DNA from 3 places in the Aromatoleum evansii genome. Region 2 is predicted to be linked to each of the others. Evidence: predicted binding sites of a transcription regulator. Region 2 holds the regulator's gene; each other region holds the start of a gene.

Region 1 (5,451 bases), 360 kb from region 2:
TCTCCTCCAGCCGCGCCATCATGTCGTTGAAGGCGACGATCAACGGGCGCACCTCCTCCGGCACGCTGGCCGCCGCGATCGGCGAGAGATCGGTGGGACGGCGACGGCGGATCAGGCTCTGCAGGCGGTTGAGCGGCGCGATGCCGCGCGTCAGACCGACCCACACCAGCACGACGGCAAGCGGGATGATGGCGAACTGCGGCAACAGCACGCCAGTAACGACGCGCGAGGCGAGATCGCTGCGCTTGTTGCGGGTTTCCGCGACCTGCACGAGCACGAGGGGACTGGCGGGCTCCGGCCACGGGCGCAGGAACTGATAGGCGATACGCACCTCTTCACCTTGGATCACATCGTCGCGGTAGAGCACGTCCTCGGGTATCAGGATGGGAGGGGCGGGCGTCCAGCCGATTTCGCGGTCGCCGGTAACCAGATCGCCGCTTTCGTTCGCGACCTGGTAGTAGACGACGTCGTCCTGGTCGGCACGGAACAGCGCCCGCGGCGGCGCGGGGAAGTGCACCGCCACCTTGCCCTCCTCCACCGTGACCAGGCGCGCCAGCGCGCGCACGCTGTCGGCGAGGGCGCGGTCGTAAGGCTGGTTGGCGATGTTGTCGGCGACGTTGTGCGTGACGATGATGGAGATCGGCCACAGGAACAGCAGCGGCGCGAGCATCCAGTCGAGGATCTCGCCGAACAGCGAGTTCGGCTGCGTCGGCGAGCGCCCGCCCGCCGCCGTCTTGTCAGGCTTTCGCCGCCTGGCCAGCATCCACCGTTTCCAGGCAGTACCCCAGCCCGCGCACCGTCACGATGCGCACGCCGCTGTCCTCGAGCTTCTTGCGCAGGCGATGGACGTACACCTCGATCGCGTTGCTCGACACCTCCTCGCCCCATCCGCACAGGTGGTCCACGAGCTGATCTTTGCTGACGAGACGCCCCACCCGCAGGACGAACACTTCGAGCAGACCGATCTCGCGCGCGGAAAACTCGACCACCTGGCCGTTGATCTTCACGACGTGGTCAGCCTGGTCGTAGGACAGGCTCCCCACCTCGATGCAGCGTGCCTGGCCGGTGCCACGGCGGGTGAGCGCACGCACGCGCGCCTCCAGTTCCGGCAACGCAAAGGGCTTCGTGAGATAGTCGTCGGCGCCCGCATCGAGGCCGCGCACGCGATCCTCGACGCCGTCCTGGGCGGTGAGGATCAGCACCGGGATGGTCGACTTGCGCGCCCGCAGGCGCTTCAGGACCTCGATCCCCGGCAGGCGCGGCAAGCCCAGGTCGAGAATCACAAGATCATACGGTTGCGATGCCAACGCGGTATCCGCCTCGATGCCGGAAGACACGTGATCGACTGCAAAGCCGCCGCGACGAAGCGCGCGACACAAACCGTCTGCAATGACGGCATCATCTTCAGCAAGCAGAATCCGCATGGAATCAGGATGTAAGTTACATGTAAGCGGGCGCGCCTAGATTTACACCCGCTGTTCTCCTTTACCCGGTCAGAGGAATGGCCGCGCCGCCAGCGCGCCCGCTCCCGGGAGCTTCCGGCCGACTGCGCCGGAAACTCCCGACCGCCTTTTTTTGCCCATCTCCCCGAATTATCACACGCTTCGAGCGCGACCGCGCAGCGAGGGCCGTCTTGCGTGCACAACGTCGGCCGAAAAGCACAACGGCCCCGCCGAAGCGGGGCCGTTGTGCACCGGACCCGAAGGCCCGGAAGGTGAGCTGGCGCTCAGACAGGCATTACATGCCCATGTCCATGCCACCCATGCCGCCCATGCCACCCATGCCGCCCATGCCGCCGCCCATCGCGGGCTTGTCTTCCTGCAGCTCGCCGACCATGCAGTCGGTGGTGAGCATCAGGCCGGCAACCGAAGCGGCATTCTGCAGCGCGGTGCGCTCGACCTTGGTCGGGTCCAGCACGCCCATCTCGACCATGTCGCCGTACTCGCCGGTGGCGGCGTTGTAGCCGAAGTTGCCCGTACCTTCATTGACCTTGTTGACGACCACCGAGGGCTCGTCGCCGGCGTTGGCGACGATCTCGCGCAGGGGCTGCTCCATCGCGCGCAGCACGATCTTGATGCCGGCGTCCTGGTCGTGGTTGTCGCCCTTGAGGTTGCCCAGGTTGGCGCGGGCACGCAGCAGCGCGACGCCGCCGCCGGGGACGATGCCTTCTTCAACGGCCGCACGGGTGGCGTGCAGCGCGTCTTCGACGCGGGCCTTCTTTTCCTTCATTTCGACTTCGGTGGCAGCACCGACCTTGATCACCGCGACACCGCCGGCGAGCTTGGCGACGCGCTCCTGCAGCTTCTCGCGGTCGTAGTCGGAGGTGGCTTCCTCGATCTGCACGCGGATCTGCTTGACGCGGGCCTCGATGCGGTCGGCCTGGCCGGCGCCGTCGATGAGGATGGTGTTTTCCTTGCCGATCTCGATGCGCTTGGCCTGGCCGAGGTCGTTCAGGGTGGCCTTCTCGAGGGTCAGGCCGACTTCCTCGGCGATGACCTGGCCGCCGGTCAGGACGGCGATGTCTTCCAGCATGGCCTTGCGACGGTCGCCGAAGCCCGGGGCCTTGACGGCGCAGGTCTTGAGGATGCCGCGGATATTGTTCACGACCAGGGTCGCCAGCGCTTCGCCTTCGACGTCTTCGGCGATGATCAGCAGCGGACGGCCGGCCTTGGCGACCTGCTCGAGCACCGGCAGGAGGTCACGAATGTTCGAGATCTTCTTGTCGAACAGCAGAACGAACGGGTTCTCGAGGATCGCGACCTGCTTGTCCGGGTTGTTGATGAAGTACGGCGACAGGTAGCCGCGGTCGAACTGCATGCCCTCGACGACGTCGAGTTCGTTCTGCAGCGACTTGCCGTCCTCGACGGTGATGACGCCTTCCTTGCCGACCTTGTCCATCGCACGGGCGATGATGTCGCCGATGTCCTGGTCCGAGTTCGCGGAGATCGAGCCGACCTGGGCGATTTCCTTGTTGGTCGAGCAGGGCTTCGACAGCTTCTTCAGCTCTTCGATCGTGGCGATTACGGCCTTGTCGATGCCGCGCTTGAGGTCCATCGGGTTCATGCCGGCGGCAACGTACTTCATGCCTTCGCGGACGATCGACTGGGCCAGCACGGTCGCGGTGGTGGTGCCGTCACCGGCGATGTCCGAGGTCTTGGAAGCGACTTCCTTGACCATCTGCGCGCCCATGTTGGCGAACTTGTCCTTCAGTTCGATTTCCTTGGCGACCGAGACGCCGTCCTTGGTCACCGTCGGGGCGCCGAACGAGCGCTCGAGCACGACGTTGCGGCCCTTCGGGCCCAGGGTCACCTTGACCGCGTCGGCCAGGATGTTGACGCCTTCGACCATGCGGGCACGGGCGGAATCACCGAACTTGACTTCTTTAGCTGCCATTGTTGATTGCTCCTAGGATTCGTTTGACGAGGCGGAACGGGAGGCTCAGGCCTCGACCACGCCCATGATGTCTTCTTCGCGCATGACGAGCAGCTCGTCGCCTTCGACCTTGACGGTCTGGCCGGCGTACTTGCCGAACAGGACCTTGTCGCCGACCTTGACGGCCATCGGGCGGACCTTGCCGTCGTCGAGGATCTTGCCGTTGCCCACGGCCAGCACTTCGCCCTGGTCGGGCTTCTCGCCGGCCGAGTCGGGGATCACGATGCCGCTGGCGGTCTTGCGTTCGGCTTCGAGGCGCTTGACGATCACGCGATCATGCAAGGGACGGATTTTCATTGACTCACTCCTTGTTATCACATCGAGCACGGGCAGGGCCCGTCTGGAAAATTCGCAGTGGCCGCGGGCGCTGCCCGGGCCGTTAGCACTCACTGCCAACGAGTGCTAATAATAGGGACGCACTTTTGGGATTTCAAGTGCGGGATGGACATTTCCTTCGCGCGCCTGTCAGGCTGACGGAACACCACCCTGCATGCCGTGAGCGGCGGAAAAAAGCGCGATGGTTGAAGGGCTGGCGGATTCAGCCCGGAGTGGCGCGGCCATTAACATCAGTGGCATTATAATTTGCATACATTTACTTGCTTTGCCCACTCCAGCATCGGGGTTAGCCCCACAGGGCCATGACAGAGACCGTCCAGATCACCCCAAGCGTGCTCCTAGTCGACGACGAGCCAAGCATCTTGTCGTCGCTGCGGCGGCTATTGCGCCCCGCCGGCTACAAGATCCACACGGCGGAGGGCGGCAGGGCCGGCCTGGAGATCCTGGAGCGCGAACACGTCGACCTGGTGGTGTCCGACATGCGCATGCCGGAGATGGACGGCGCGACCTTCCTGGAGCAGGTGCGCACGCGCTGGCCCGACGTGATCCGCCTGCTGCTGACCGGCTACGCGGACATGGGCTCGACCATCGACGCGATCAACCGGGGCGAGATTTATCGCTACATCGCCAAACCCTGGGACGACAGCGAACTGGCGCTGACGGTCAGGGATGCGCTCGAACGGCGCCGGCTGCAAGCGGAAAACGCGCGCCTGCTGGCACTTACCCAGCAGCAGAACGAGGCCCTGCGCGAGCTCAACGCCGGACTCGAGGACAAGGTGCGCGAGCGCACCGACGCGCTGGAGCAGGCCAATGGCTCGCTCAAGCAGGCCAACGAGCGTCTGAAGCAGAATTTCCTCGTCTCCATCAAGACCTTCTCGGGCCTGATCGAATTGCGCGGCGGCGGCGTCGCTGGCCATGCCCGCCGGGTTGCAGACCTCGCGCGCCGGCTGGCAGCTCGACTCGAAGTGGATGCCAAGGGCCAGCAGGACATTTTCGTTGCCGGCCTGCTGCACGATATCGGGAAGATCGGTTTTTCCGATGCGGTGCTCGCCAAACCGGTGCCGCGATTGACCAGCGAGGAGCTCGCGCATTACCGCAAGCACGCGATCGCCGGCGAATCGGCGCTGATGCCGCTCAACGAGCTCAAGGACGCTGCGCACCTGATCCGCTCGCACCACGAACGCTTCGACGGGCAGGGCTTTCCCGATGGGCTGCAGGGCCTGACCATTCCCTTCGGGGCGCGCATCCTGAGTGTCGTGAACGATTACGATGGCTTGCAGAACGGGACGCTGTCCGACAAGCGCATGACGCGCGACGAGGCGCTGGCGATGATCGTGCGGGCGCGAGGCAAACGTTACGACCCGCAGGTCGTCGATGCCTTCGTCGAGATGCAGGGCGGCGTCACACCCGAGCCGCCGTCGCGCGACCTGCCGGTGGCGGCGGCCGACCTGCGGCCGGGCATGGTCCTCGCTCGCGATCTGGTCGGCAGAGACGGTGCCCTGCTCCTCGCGGCCGATTACTTGCTCGACGAATCCCTGACGCGCCAGATCCAGAATTACGCTCGACGCGAAGGCATCACACTGACCTTGTACGTGCGCAACGACAAATGACACGCAGCACCGGCGCCCGGCGTGCCGGTGTTTCGCCTGGGAGGTCCCATGAGCCGCATCCTGATCGTCGATG
Region 2 (5,451 bases):
AGGCTGGTCGAGCGCATCTCGCCCAGCGTGTCGTTCGCCGCGCCGCGCAGCGCGAACGGTGTGGCGACCCGTCCGAGGTAGAGGGCGCCGACCCCGGCTTCCGCTGCCGTCATGACGCTGCCAGTGCCGTCGGCTGCCGGCAGCCAGACGCGCAGGTCGCCGAAACTTGCGTCCGCTTCATCGATCCAGCCGTTGCCGTCGGTGTCGAGGCTTGCCAGTTCGGCGAATCCGTCCCCGGTGGTCGGGCCGAAGAGCTCGCGGCCGTCGTCGATGCGTCCGTTCTGGTTGCGATCGATGGCAAGGTAGCCGCGGCCGCCGCCAAGCATTGGTACGTTTTCGGCCTGACCGTCGGTGTCGAGGTCGAAGGAGAAGCGCATGTCCGAAAGCTGGGCCGACGTGCCGGCAAAATCAAGCACCAGGGGGTCTTTTACGCGTGCGTCGCCAAGGCGCACCTGGACGTTGGAGGCCTCGACGTAGCTGCGCTCCATCTCGAGTTCCAGATCGAAGCGGATTTCGCGCCCGTCGGCGGTCCTGATCACGCCTTCCGCTTTGAAGTTCGTGTATTCGTATTCCTCGGATAGTGAGTGGTATTCATACTCGACGCCGAATCCGGCGCGTTGCGTGGCGTTCGCGCCGCGGCCTGCGGCGGGTGCTTGACCGATGTTTACCTCAGCCGCCTCGTCGAGGCGGAGGTCGCCGGGGTGTAGGGTGTTGATCGCACGTCCCGTAAGCGCCTCGATGAGATGCTTGAGAAAGCGGAATCGCGGGTCGAGAGCCTCTTCGCCCGAATCGTCCGTGGCAGCCTCGGCTTCGCGGGCGGCGAGGGCGTCGGCCGAGATCTCCACTTCAGGGCGCGCACCCGCGACTGCAAGGGCGCCGATGCCGGGGTTCCTCCCGTCGGCCGGGCGCTCACCGACCCACATCTCGAGTCGCTCGGAGATTTTGCGACGATGGAAGGAGAGGTGCGAAGCCTGGAGCTGTACGTCTGCCGATGCAATCTTCATCGCGGTCCCCTGCGGGCTGCTTAAGTGCAGGTTTTAACGGCAGATTTCTGAAGAACTTCAGGTCGTCCGGAAAATTTTCAGGCAGTGTTCGCGCATGGTCTCCTGTACGGCCGCCAGGCGCTCGACCTGCGACTCGCCAATGAGCTCTGGCATGAGCATCACTGCGGATTCATCAGCACTTGGCGCCGGCAACACGCGCGCGCTGGGCACTGGCGGCGAGTTCCTGCGGCTCGACCGATGGACGGGACAACCAGTTGCCAAGGTTGTCCTGCACAATGTCACGCAGTGCGGTGATCCAGTCGTCACGTTCGTTCAGGCAGGGTATGTAGTGGAATTCCTTGCCGCCGCAAGACAGGAACGCATGGCGGCATTCCATTGCGATTTCCTCGAGGGTTTCCAGGCAGTCTGCCGGAAAACCCGGGCACATAACGTCCACCCGTGCCGTGCCCTGGCGCGCCAGGGATTCGAGCGTTGGCTGGGTGTAGGGTTTCAGCCATTCGGCCTTGCCGAAGCGCGACTGGAAGGTCAGCTGCCAGCGGTCGTCCGCCAGTCCGAGTTCTCTGGCGAGAAGGCGTGCTGTCACACGGCATTCGCAGTGATAGGGATCGCCGAGGTCGAGCGATCGCCGCGGGATGCCGTGGAAACTCATCACCAGCTTGTCGCCCTCGCCGTTCTTCATCCAGTGGTCGCGCACGCTCTGGGCGAGTGCCGCGATATAGCCAGGATGGTCGTGGAAATTGCGCACGTAGCGAATCTCGGGCTGGTTGCGCCAGTGCCCAAGGCAATCCGCGACTTCGTCGAGCACGCTCGCGGTCGTGCTCGCCGCATATTGCGGATACATCGGCACGATCAGGATGCGGTTGCAGCCGTCTGCCTTCATGCGGTTGAGCACCTCGGGCACGGATGGCGAACCGTAGCGCATCGCCCACTCGACCTGCAGCCCGGTGATGCCGCGGTGGCCGAGGTAGCCCGCAAGCAGCTTCGTCTGACGTTCCGTGTGCACCTTCAGCGGCGAGCCTTCATCCATCCAGATCGTCGCGTATTTCGCGGCCGACTTGCGCGGGCGGGTGTTCAGGATGATGCCGTTGAGGATGGGCCACCACACCGGCGCCGGGATCTCGACCACGCGCGGGTCGGACAGGAATTGCTTCAGGTACGGGCGAACGGCTGCGGCCGTAGGGGCCGCCGGTGAGCCAAGATTGACGAGCAAGACGCCGGTGCGTGCAGGTGTGCCATGCGTCCAGGCGGGTTCGGGCCAGTAACGGGCCATGCTGATCCTTGTGTGATTGTTGCGCGCCGCTCAGTTCGCGTTCGACAGCGCGTTCGAGAGCAGGCGGGCCGTGATGTCGACGATGGGTATCACGCGATCATAAGCCATGCGCGTCGGTCCGATCACGCCGACGGATCCGACGATGCGACCGTTGACCTCGTAGCCGGCGGTCACGACGCTGCAGCCGTCGAGCTGCGACAGTCCCGATTCGTCACCGATGAAGATCTGCACCCCCTGGGCGCGATTGGACAGGTCGAGGAGCTGGATGAGTCCCGTCTTCTGCTCGAACAGCTTGAACAGCTCGCGCAGCCGCGCCATGTTCGACGACAGGTCCTCGATGTCGAGCAGATTGGTTTCTCCCGACAGCACGTAGCGGGAGCTGTCGTCCTGGACTGCCGCGCTGCCGGTTTCGACCGCCGCGTTCATCAGCTCGCTCATGTCGCTGCGCAGCTGCTTCAGCTCGGCCCGGATGCGGGTGCGAATGTCGTCGAATCCCAGTCCGGCGCAGTGTTCGGTGAGATAGTTGGCTGCTTCCACCAGTTCCGATGGCGAGTACGAGCGCCGGGTATGGATGATGCGGTTCTGCACGTCCCCTGCCGTCGTGACGATGATCAGCAGGATGCGGTTTTCCGACAGGCTGATGAACTCGATCTGGCGGATCTTGATCAGGTCGCGCCGCGGCGAAACGACGACCCCGGCGAACTGCGTCAGCTCCGACAGCAGGTGCGATGCGGAACTGATCAGGCGTTGGGGCTGGTCGGGCTGCAGCTGCCCCTTCAGTTCGCGCAGCTGCGCCTGTTCCAGGGGTTGCACGGTCAGCAGCGAGTCAACAAAGAAGCGGTAGCCGAGTGCCGTCGGAATGCGCCCGGCCGAAGTGTGGGGGCTCGCGATGAAGCCCATTTCCTCGAGGTCGCTCATCACGTTGCGTACCGTCGCGGGCGACAGCTCGAGACCCGAGTAGCGCGAAAGCGAACGCGAGCCCACCGGCTGCCCTTCCACGATGTAGCGTTCGATGAGGGTCTTGAGCAGGATCTGGGAGCGCGGGTCGAGCGGTTTCATGACGGTAAGAAGTAATTTCCCCGATTCTATGGAAGTGCCGGCGCCTCTGCCAAGGTTCTCGGCGATTGTGGTTTAATCCGCGGCATGAGCCAGAGCTTCAATACCATTGCCCTGATCGGCAAATACCAGAGCCCGGATGTCGCTGGCGCGGTCCTCTCGATAGCCAGTTTCCTGCGCGAAAGGGGGCTGGCTGTATGGATCGAGCAAGGTACCGCAAGTTCCATCGGGCTCGTCGGCGAGTTCGCCACCGTGACCTATGACGAGATCGGCGCCCAGGCCGATCTTGCCGTCGTCCTCGGGGGCGACGGCACGATGCTGAATACCGCCCGCCGGTTGTCCGAACATGCGGTGCCACTCGTCGGCATCAACCAGGGCAGGCTGGGCTTTCTCACGGATATCCCGCGCAAGGAAGCCTTGAACAAGCTTGCCGAGATCCTCGACGGACGTTTTGTCGAAGAGGCGCGCACCATGCTAGACGCCGAAGTCGTTCGCGGCGGGCAGCGCGTTTTCCACACGCTCGCGTTCAACGACGTCGTCGTGAACAAGGGCGATTTCGGCCGCATGATCGAGTTCGATCTGTCGATCGACGGCGAGTATGTCTACACGCAGCGTTCGGACGGCATGATCATCACCACGCCGACCGGGTCCACCGCCTATGCCTTGTCGGCCAACGGCCCGATCCTGCATCCCACGGTCGGCGGCATCGCCCTCGTGCCGCTGTGTCCGCACGCCCTTACCGCCCGGCCGATCACCCTCCCGGACAGCTGCCGGATCGCGATCGAGCTGCTCTCCCCGCACGACGCCCGCATCCATTTCGACGGCCAGACGCGTTTCGATGCACATGCCGGCGACGTCGTCAGGATTACGCGTTCGCCCAAGGTGGTGCGTTTCCTGCACCCCGAAGGGTACAGTTACTTCGCCATGCTGCGCGGCAAGCTCCACTGGAGCGCCACGCCGCGACTGCCCTGATCTCCTTTCTCACTTCAGCCTCCTTCTGCGACGCCTATGCTCCGCCGCCTGACCATCCGTGATTTCGTGATTGTCGATCGCCTCGAACTCGATTTTCTGGCGGGTTTCGGCGCGCTTACGGGCGAGACGGGGGCGGGCAAGTCCATCCTGCTCGACGCGCTGGGGCTTGCCCTGGGGGGGCGTGCCGACGCGGGCGCGGTGCGTGTCGGCCGCGACAAGGCCGATATCGCGGCCGAATTTGATCTTCCCGCTGACGGCGGCCTCACCGACTGGTTGGCCGCGCAGGACTTGCCGGCCGACGAGGGCATGGCGATCCTGCGGCGCGTTGTGGAGGCGGGGGGGCGGTCGCGGGCCTGGATCAACGGCGTGCCGGTCACGCAGGCACAGTTGCGCGAGGCTGGGGACCGGCTCGCCGATATTCATGGGCAGCATGCGCATCATGCCCTGCTCAGAGGCGATGCACAGCGTGCGCTGATCGATGCGCACGCCGCTGCAGAGCACCTCGCCAAGGAGGTTGCCGACCGCTTTCGCGACTGGCAGCGGCTGGTCGAGCTGCGCCGGGCGGCCGAGCAGGACTCGGCCGCTTCCGAGCGCGAACGGGCCCTGCTTGCGTGGCAGATAGATGAACTGCGTAACCTTGCGTTCGACGCCGGCGAGTGGGCCGAGATCAATCAGGAGCACGCACGCCTGGCGCATGCCGCGGGTCTCATGGAGGGGGCGGACGAGGCCCTTGCGACGCTGGGCGAAGGGGAGGGTGCCGTCACCTCCCTGTTGCGTCACATATGTGTGCGTGTCGACGCCATGGCCGACATCGACCCGGGGCTCGGGGACCTGCGGGAACTGCTCTCCGGGGCCGCCATCCAGGCGGACGAGGCCTTGCATGCGCTGCGGCGCTATCGCGACCGGCTGGACCTCGATCCGCAGCGGCTCGCCGAGATCGAGCGCCGCATCGGCGCCGTGACCGACCTCGCGCGCAAGTATCGGGTTGATCCCGAGGGGCTGCCCGACTTGCTCGACGAGTGGGTGCGGAAGCTCGATGAACTGGTCGCGCAGGCGGATCCCGTCCATCTTGCCGAGCAGGAAGCACAGGCAGGGGCAGCATACGATCAGGCGGCGTCACGCCTCTCGGCGGCGCGTCGCCCGGCTGCC
Region 3 (5,451 bases), 2.3 Mb from region 2:
CCTGGTGGCCTGCCGAGGCGATCGGCCGTTCGGAACCCTGACGGTTGGCATGGACCTCGGCAAGGGTCTTCTCGCGGACACGCTCTACCGCACGGAAATCGACTCCGCGCGAAGCCGCGGCGGGCAAGTGTGCGAAGTCACGCGACTCGCAATGGATCCCGAGCACAGCACGCCCGAGACGCTGGCAGCCATCTTCCACCTCGGTTTCATCATCGCACGCCTCATGCATGGGATGACCGACAGCTACATCGAAGTGCACCCGCGGCACACCTCCTACTACCGCCGCACCCTGGGTTACCGCGTCGCAGGCCCGCACCTCACCTGCCCGCGCGTCGGCGCCCCCGCCGTCCTCATGCACCTGCCGCTATCGCATGCCGAAACACAAGCGCTCCGCTACGGCGGCAGCACTCGAACGAACAGCCGAAACCTGTATCAACTGTTCCTCTCGCCGACAGAACAGCGCGCCGTCCTGAACTCGCTGCAGGGCCGACACGAAAGCTGAGATGCAGCACCATCCGCCGCAACATGGGCGGACCAGCCGCAAACAAAAACGGGCGCCGAAGCGCCCGTTTTCATTTGCAGAACTGCAACTATCAGAAGTTGTGGCGCAGGCCGACACCGAAGGAGGTGTTGTCCAGCCCCGCGGCCGAGCCGAGGAAGCTGTATGCGCCGCCGCCGTCATACGCGCCGCCGTCGTCGATCGACACCTTCTGCTTGTCGTTGTCGATCTTGGTCCACTGGGCGTAGACCTTGGTGCGCTTCGACAGGTTGTAGTTGTAAGCCAGCGTGAGCTGCTTGGCACCGGTGTCGTCGGTGTCGCTCCAGTCCTGCGCGACACCATAGTTCACGTGGAACTCGTTGGCACCAACCGGAACCATCACCGCGACGCGGTAGTAGTTGCGATCCTGCTCGCCCGTGAGGCCAGTCTGATCCTGAAGACCGCCGTTCTCCGACTTGCTGCGCTCGGCGAGCGCGCCGACCACGACCGCCTTGAAGTCATACACGCCGGCCAGCACCAGCATGCTGTCCTTGCTCTTGCCGTCGTCGAAGTTGTAGAAGCGGTTCGTCTGCGCGTAGCCGAAACCGACGTGCAGCGGGCCATTGTCGTAGCTCAGCGTAGCCGAGTAATGCGTCGGGCGGTCGTTGCGCGTTGCAGTGTCGGTCGCTTGTTCGTTCAGCGCCGAGTACTGCGCTTCGAACGTGAAGCCGCCGCCGAAGGTCGGGCTGGCGTAGCTGACCGAGTTGCGGACGAAGAAGTTGTCCGGGTCAAACGCCTGATACCACAGGAACGGATCCGACGAGTTGCCGGTGTCGTGGTTGTGCATGCCCAGGTAGTCGTGCGTCGCGTAATACAGCGGGCTGGTGATGTAACCCAGCTTGACGGTACCCAGGTTGCTCTTCAGGCCGACAAAGGTGTCACGGCTGGCCAGGCTGCCACCGCCGGAGTCAGAACGGAAACCGCTCTCGACCTGGAACAGCGCCGACAGGCCATTGCCCAGATCCTCGTTGCCGCGGAAGCCGATACGCGACGAGTTATTGACCATTTGAGTAACACTACTCTCGCCCTGGACCTTGGTCTGCTCCAGCGAGGTATTCACGCGGCCGTAGATGGTCACGTTGGATTGCGCTTGGGCGGCGCCTGCGACACCGATGGCAGCCAGCGCGATGGCCAGCGTCTTGACGTTCAACATTGATTCGACTCCCCACTTGTAATGGATTGATTGTCGGCTTTCCGCAACAGGGCCGATCCGGAGCCCGGGTAGGGGTCCGCTGCCACTGCGGAGGCACCGGGGGATTATAGGAGGCCGAACAAGCGAGGGAAGAGAAAGCGCATCGATCGGTCACACAACTGTCGCATCGTTGCAACAGCAAGAACGCAGCGGACCTTGGATACGCCAAAACGAAGGAAACCACCGCACCGCAGCAACGCGCGCACCCACATGAAAACGGGAAGCGCAAACGAAAAAACGGGCGCCGAAGCGCCCGTTTTGACCAATTCCGAGAGGCTCGGAATTAGAAGGTGTGACGCAGGCCGACGCCGAAGCCGGAAGCGTCCTGACCGTCAGCCTTCAGCAGGCCGGAGCTGCCATTCACGCCGCTCAGGTAGAAGTCAGCAGCCGAAGCGCTGTCGTTGTTCAGGCGGGTGTAGTAAGCCTTGACCATCGTGCGCTTGCTCAGGCTGTAGGTGTAGCCGAGGGTCCATTGCGAGAACTCGGTGTTGTCGCAGGCGTCGAAGTCGCATGCGTCGCCGTCCAGTTCCTGCGAACGAGCGTACTGCAGGTACACAGCCTGGTTGCCGCCGAACTTCTGCTCAGCGCCGACCATCCAGCCGTTACGCTTGACATCGGTGTCACCCAGAGCGCTCGACGCCTCGTACGTCGCGCGGTCATACAGCGCCGAGATGCTGGTGTTGCTCGGGAAGGTGTACTTGGCGGCGATACGGGCATCCTTCAGCTTGTCGCTGATGCCGAAAGCCGAACCACCCAGAACCGAAGCGACCACCTGGGGATCCTGCGCAACAGCGTAGCCGGCCGAAACGTACAGCGGGCCGTTCTCGTAGGCGCCAGCCAGCTGGTACGACTGCGAGTTGATGCCTTCGCCGCCATTGACGTCCGGCGACACACGGCTCTCGCCCGCCGAGTAAGCCAGTTGAGCCTTGAAGCCGGAGAAGTCCGGGGTCGTGTAGGCGACGGCGTTGTTGATGCGCTCGTCGATACCGGTCTTGATACCGCCGATCGTGCCGTAGGCAGCGCCCTGGAAGCCGATGCCGGTAGCGGCCGGGTTGAAGTCAACCTTGGCGCCGGCGGCACGCATGATGGTGGTCAGCTTGCCGAGTTGCAGGGTACCGAAGCCGCCGGTCAGACCGACGAAGGTGTCGCGGGTGGCCAGGCTGCTGGTGCCGGTGCCGTCAGCAGCGAAACCGCTCTCGACCTGGAACAGGGCCTTCAGGCCGTTGCCCAGGTCTTCGGTGCCACGGAAGCCGATCAGCGAGCTGTTCGAAGTGACGCGGGTGCGACGATCGATTTCGGTCAGAACATCGCCGCCGCTTGCCTTCACCGACTCGACGGTCGCATCAACGACGCCGTAAACGGTGACGTTGGTCTGCGCGAAAACCGGAGCGGACGCCAGGCCGGCGATGGCCAGGGCGATCAGTTTCTTTTGCATGTATTTCTCCTCTAATTGAAGCTGAAGCCGCGGTCGCAACCCCGGCCCGACTTACCTCTCAAGCGAGAAGTTGCCACGATTGTGCTCAACGCGCCGCCAGCGGTGCAAGAATCGTTCGCCCCGAACACGGCAAATGGATAAAAGTTGTTGCATGGGTGCAACAGGCGCCGGGTCGTGCAGCCACCTGTACTTGCCCGACTTGCATCAATACCCGCCGAAAGGCCCTGTCTGGCGCCACTTTCCGTCGCGAGACAATCCGACGCGGGTAGATAGCCGTGGAGTTTTCACGTGGACGGCATAGTTGGTCGCGGTGCAAAGGGAACTCTTTTCCTTCATTAGCACTCTGACTCGCTGAGTGCTAAGATCACGCGCATGGAGGAATTCCGTAGATGACCCAAGCCCTGTCCTTCCCCGTCCCGTCTGCCGTCGGCAGCATCGATCAGTACATCCAGTCGGTGAATCGCATTCCGATGCTTTCGGAAGGCGAGGAAGTGGAATTGGCGACGCGCCTGCGCGACGAGGGTGACGTGGAGGCGGCGCGGCGGCTGGTGATGTCGCACCTGCGGCTGGTCGTGGCGATCGCGCGCGGCTACCTGGGATATGGACTGCCTCACGCGGACCTGATCCAGGAGGGCAATATCGGCCTGATGAAAGCGGTGAAGCGTTTCGACCCCGCGCGCGGCGTGCGGCTGGTGTCGTTCGCGATCCACTGGATCAAGGCCGAGATCCACGAGTACGTGCTGAAGAACTGGCGGCTGGTGAAGATCGCAACGACGAAGGCGCAGCGCAAGCTGTTCTTCAACCTGCGCAGCCTGAAGCAGGATTCAACGACGCTGAGCGGCGATGAAATCCAGGCAGTGGCGACGCAGCTGGGCGTGAAGCCGGAGGAAGTCGTCGAGATGGAGACGCGCCTGACCGGGCGTGACATCCCGCTCGAAGGAGATAGCGACGACGATGACGATCGTTTTGCGCCGATCGCCTATCTGCCGGACCCGCACGCCGAGCCTTCGGAGGTGCTGGAGCGGGCCGAACTCGCGCACCTGCACGACGTCGGACTGCACGAAGCGCTCGCGAGCCTGGATGAGCGCAGCCGGACCATCGTGCAGCGACGCTGGTTGTCGGAAGGCGACAGCGCGACCCTGCACGAACTTGCGGCGGAGTACGGGGTTTCGGCCGAGCGCATCCGCCAGATCGAGGCGAAGGCGATGCAGAAGATGCGCGGGCTGCTCACGGCCTGAGGGCTGCGCCGCGATCCGGTGGGAGCGGCTTCAGCCGCGAATTGGCGCTGATTCGCGGCTGAAGCCGCTCCCACACCGCCTCTCCTCCCGCTCACTGAGCTCGTCGTCCCGCTCCCACAGAGTGCCCGTTCCGCACTCGGGCAGCTTTCTTGCGCTCCGGCAGCGCTACCCCGCAGGCCCTATTTCCCTGCAAGCAAGCTGCGGATATCCGCCGCGATGTTGTCGGCGGTTTCACCGTGCTTCACGTAGAGACGGACGCGCCCGGCCGGATCGAAGACATAGGTTCCCGTGGAGTGATCGACGGTGTAGTTGCTACCCGAAGTGTCGCCGCTCTTCTGGTAGAAGACCTTGAACTCCTTGGCGACCGCCGTGGTTTGCGCGGCATCGCCGCGCAGCGCGAGGAAGCGGGGATCGAACACCGGGATGTACTGGGCAAGCAGTTGCAGGGTGTCGCGCTCGGGATCGACCGTGACGAACAGGACCTGCACGCGCTCGGCGTCGGGCCCGAGCTGGCGCATGACCTCGGCCATGGTGGCGAGATTCGTCGGGCACACGTCCGGGCATTGCGTGTAGCCGAAGAACAGGGTGACGACCTTGCCGCGAAAATCGGCCAGCGTGCGCAGGGCCCCGGTGTGATCGGAGAGCGCCAACCCCTTGCCGTAGTCGGCACCGGTGATGTCGGTGGCGCGGAACGCGGTGGTGGCGGACGGGTTGGAACAGGCGGCGAGCGTTGCGACGGCGAGTGTTGCGGCGACAATCAGGGTGCGGAGCATCTTTCCTGGGACCGGGACATGGTGGGGATCAGTAACGCAGGTAATGATCCGCCAGCAAAGCCGCGAAGAGCAAGAACAGATAGAGGATGGAGAAGCGGAAGGTGCGGCGCGCGCGGGTGTCGCTGTAGTCCGTGTACAGGCGCCATGTGCGGCCGAGGAAGCAGCCGCCGAGCAGGATCGCGGCGGCGAGGTAGGCGACGCCGCTCATGCGGGTCGCAAACGGCAGCAGCGTGACACCGAAGAGGATGCATGTATACAGCAGCACCGACAGGCGC

The links. Region 2 encodes HrcA, which represses chaperone genes, less so after heat shock. Its sites were predicted from a motif close to TNTTAGCACTCNNNGNCNNNGAGTGCTAANA; they were not measured.
Region 1: groES (co-chaperone GroES) is a predicted target of HrcA. The motif match lies at 3,810-3,840, and genes of this name have one in related genera.
Region 3: rpoH (RNA polymerase sigma factor RpoH) is a predicted target of HrcA. The motif match lies at 3,499-3,529, and genes of this name have one in related genera.

Annotation. Positions count from the first base shown of each region.
Region 1 is NZ_CP141259.1:968,266-973,716, reverse strand. It holds gene U5817_RS04350 (sensor histidine kinase) at 1-763, opposite strand, end outside; gene U5817_RS04345 (response regulator) at 738-1,424, opposite strand; gene groL (chaperonin GroEL) at 1,738-3,393, opposite strand; gene groES (co-chaperone GroES) at 3,439-3,729, opposite strand; gene U5817_RS04330 (HD domain-containing phosphohydrolase) at 4,071-5,378, shown strand; gene U5817_RS04325 (response regulator) at 5,427-5,451, shown strand, end outside.
Region 2 is NZ_CP141259.1:1,330,573-1,336,023, forward strand. It holds gene U5817_RS06090 (hypothetical protein) at 1-845, opposite strand, end outside; gene hemH (ferrochelatase) at 1,177-2,274, opposite strand; gene hrcA (heat-inducible transcriptional repressor HrcA) at 2,305-3,333, opposite strand; gene U5817_RS06105 (NAD kinase) at 3,418-4,302, shown strand; gene recN (DNA repair protein RecN) at 4,339-5,451, shown strand, end outside.
Region 3 is NZ_CP141259.1:4,399,279-4,404,729, forward strand. It holds gene U5817_RS20595 (N-acyl amino acid synthase FeeM domain-containing protein) at 1-502, shown strand, start outside; gene U5817_RS20600 (porin) at 594-1,691, opposite strand; gene U5817_RS20605 (porin) at 2,014-3,165, opposite strand; gene rpoH (RNA polymerase sigma factor RpoH) at 3,555-4,403, shown strand; gene U5817_RS20615 (SCO family protein) at 4,583-5,176, opposite strand; gene cyoE (heme o synthase) at 5,205-5,451, opposite strand, start outside.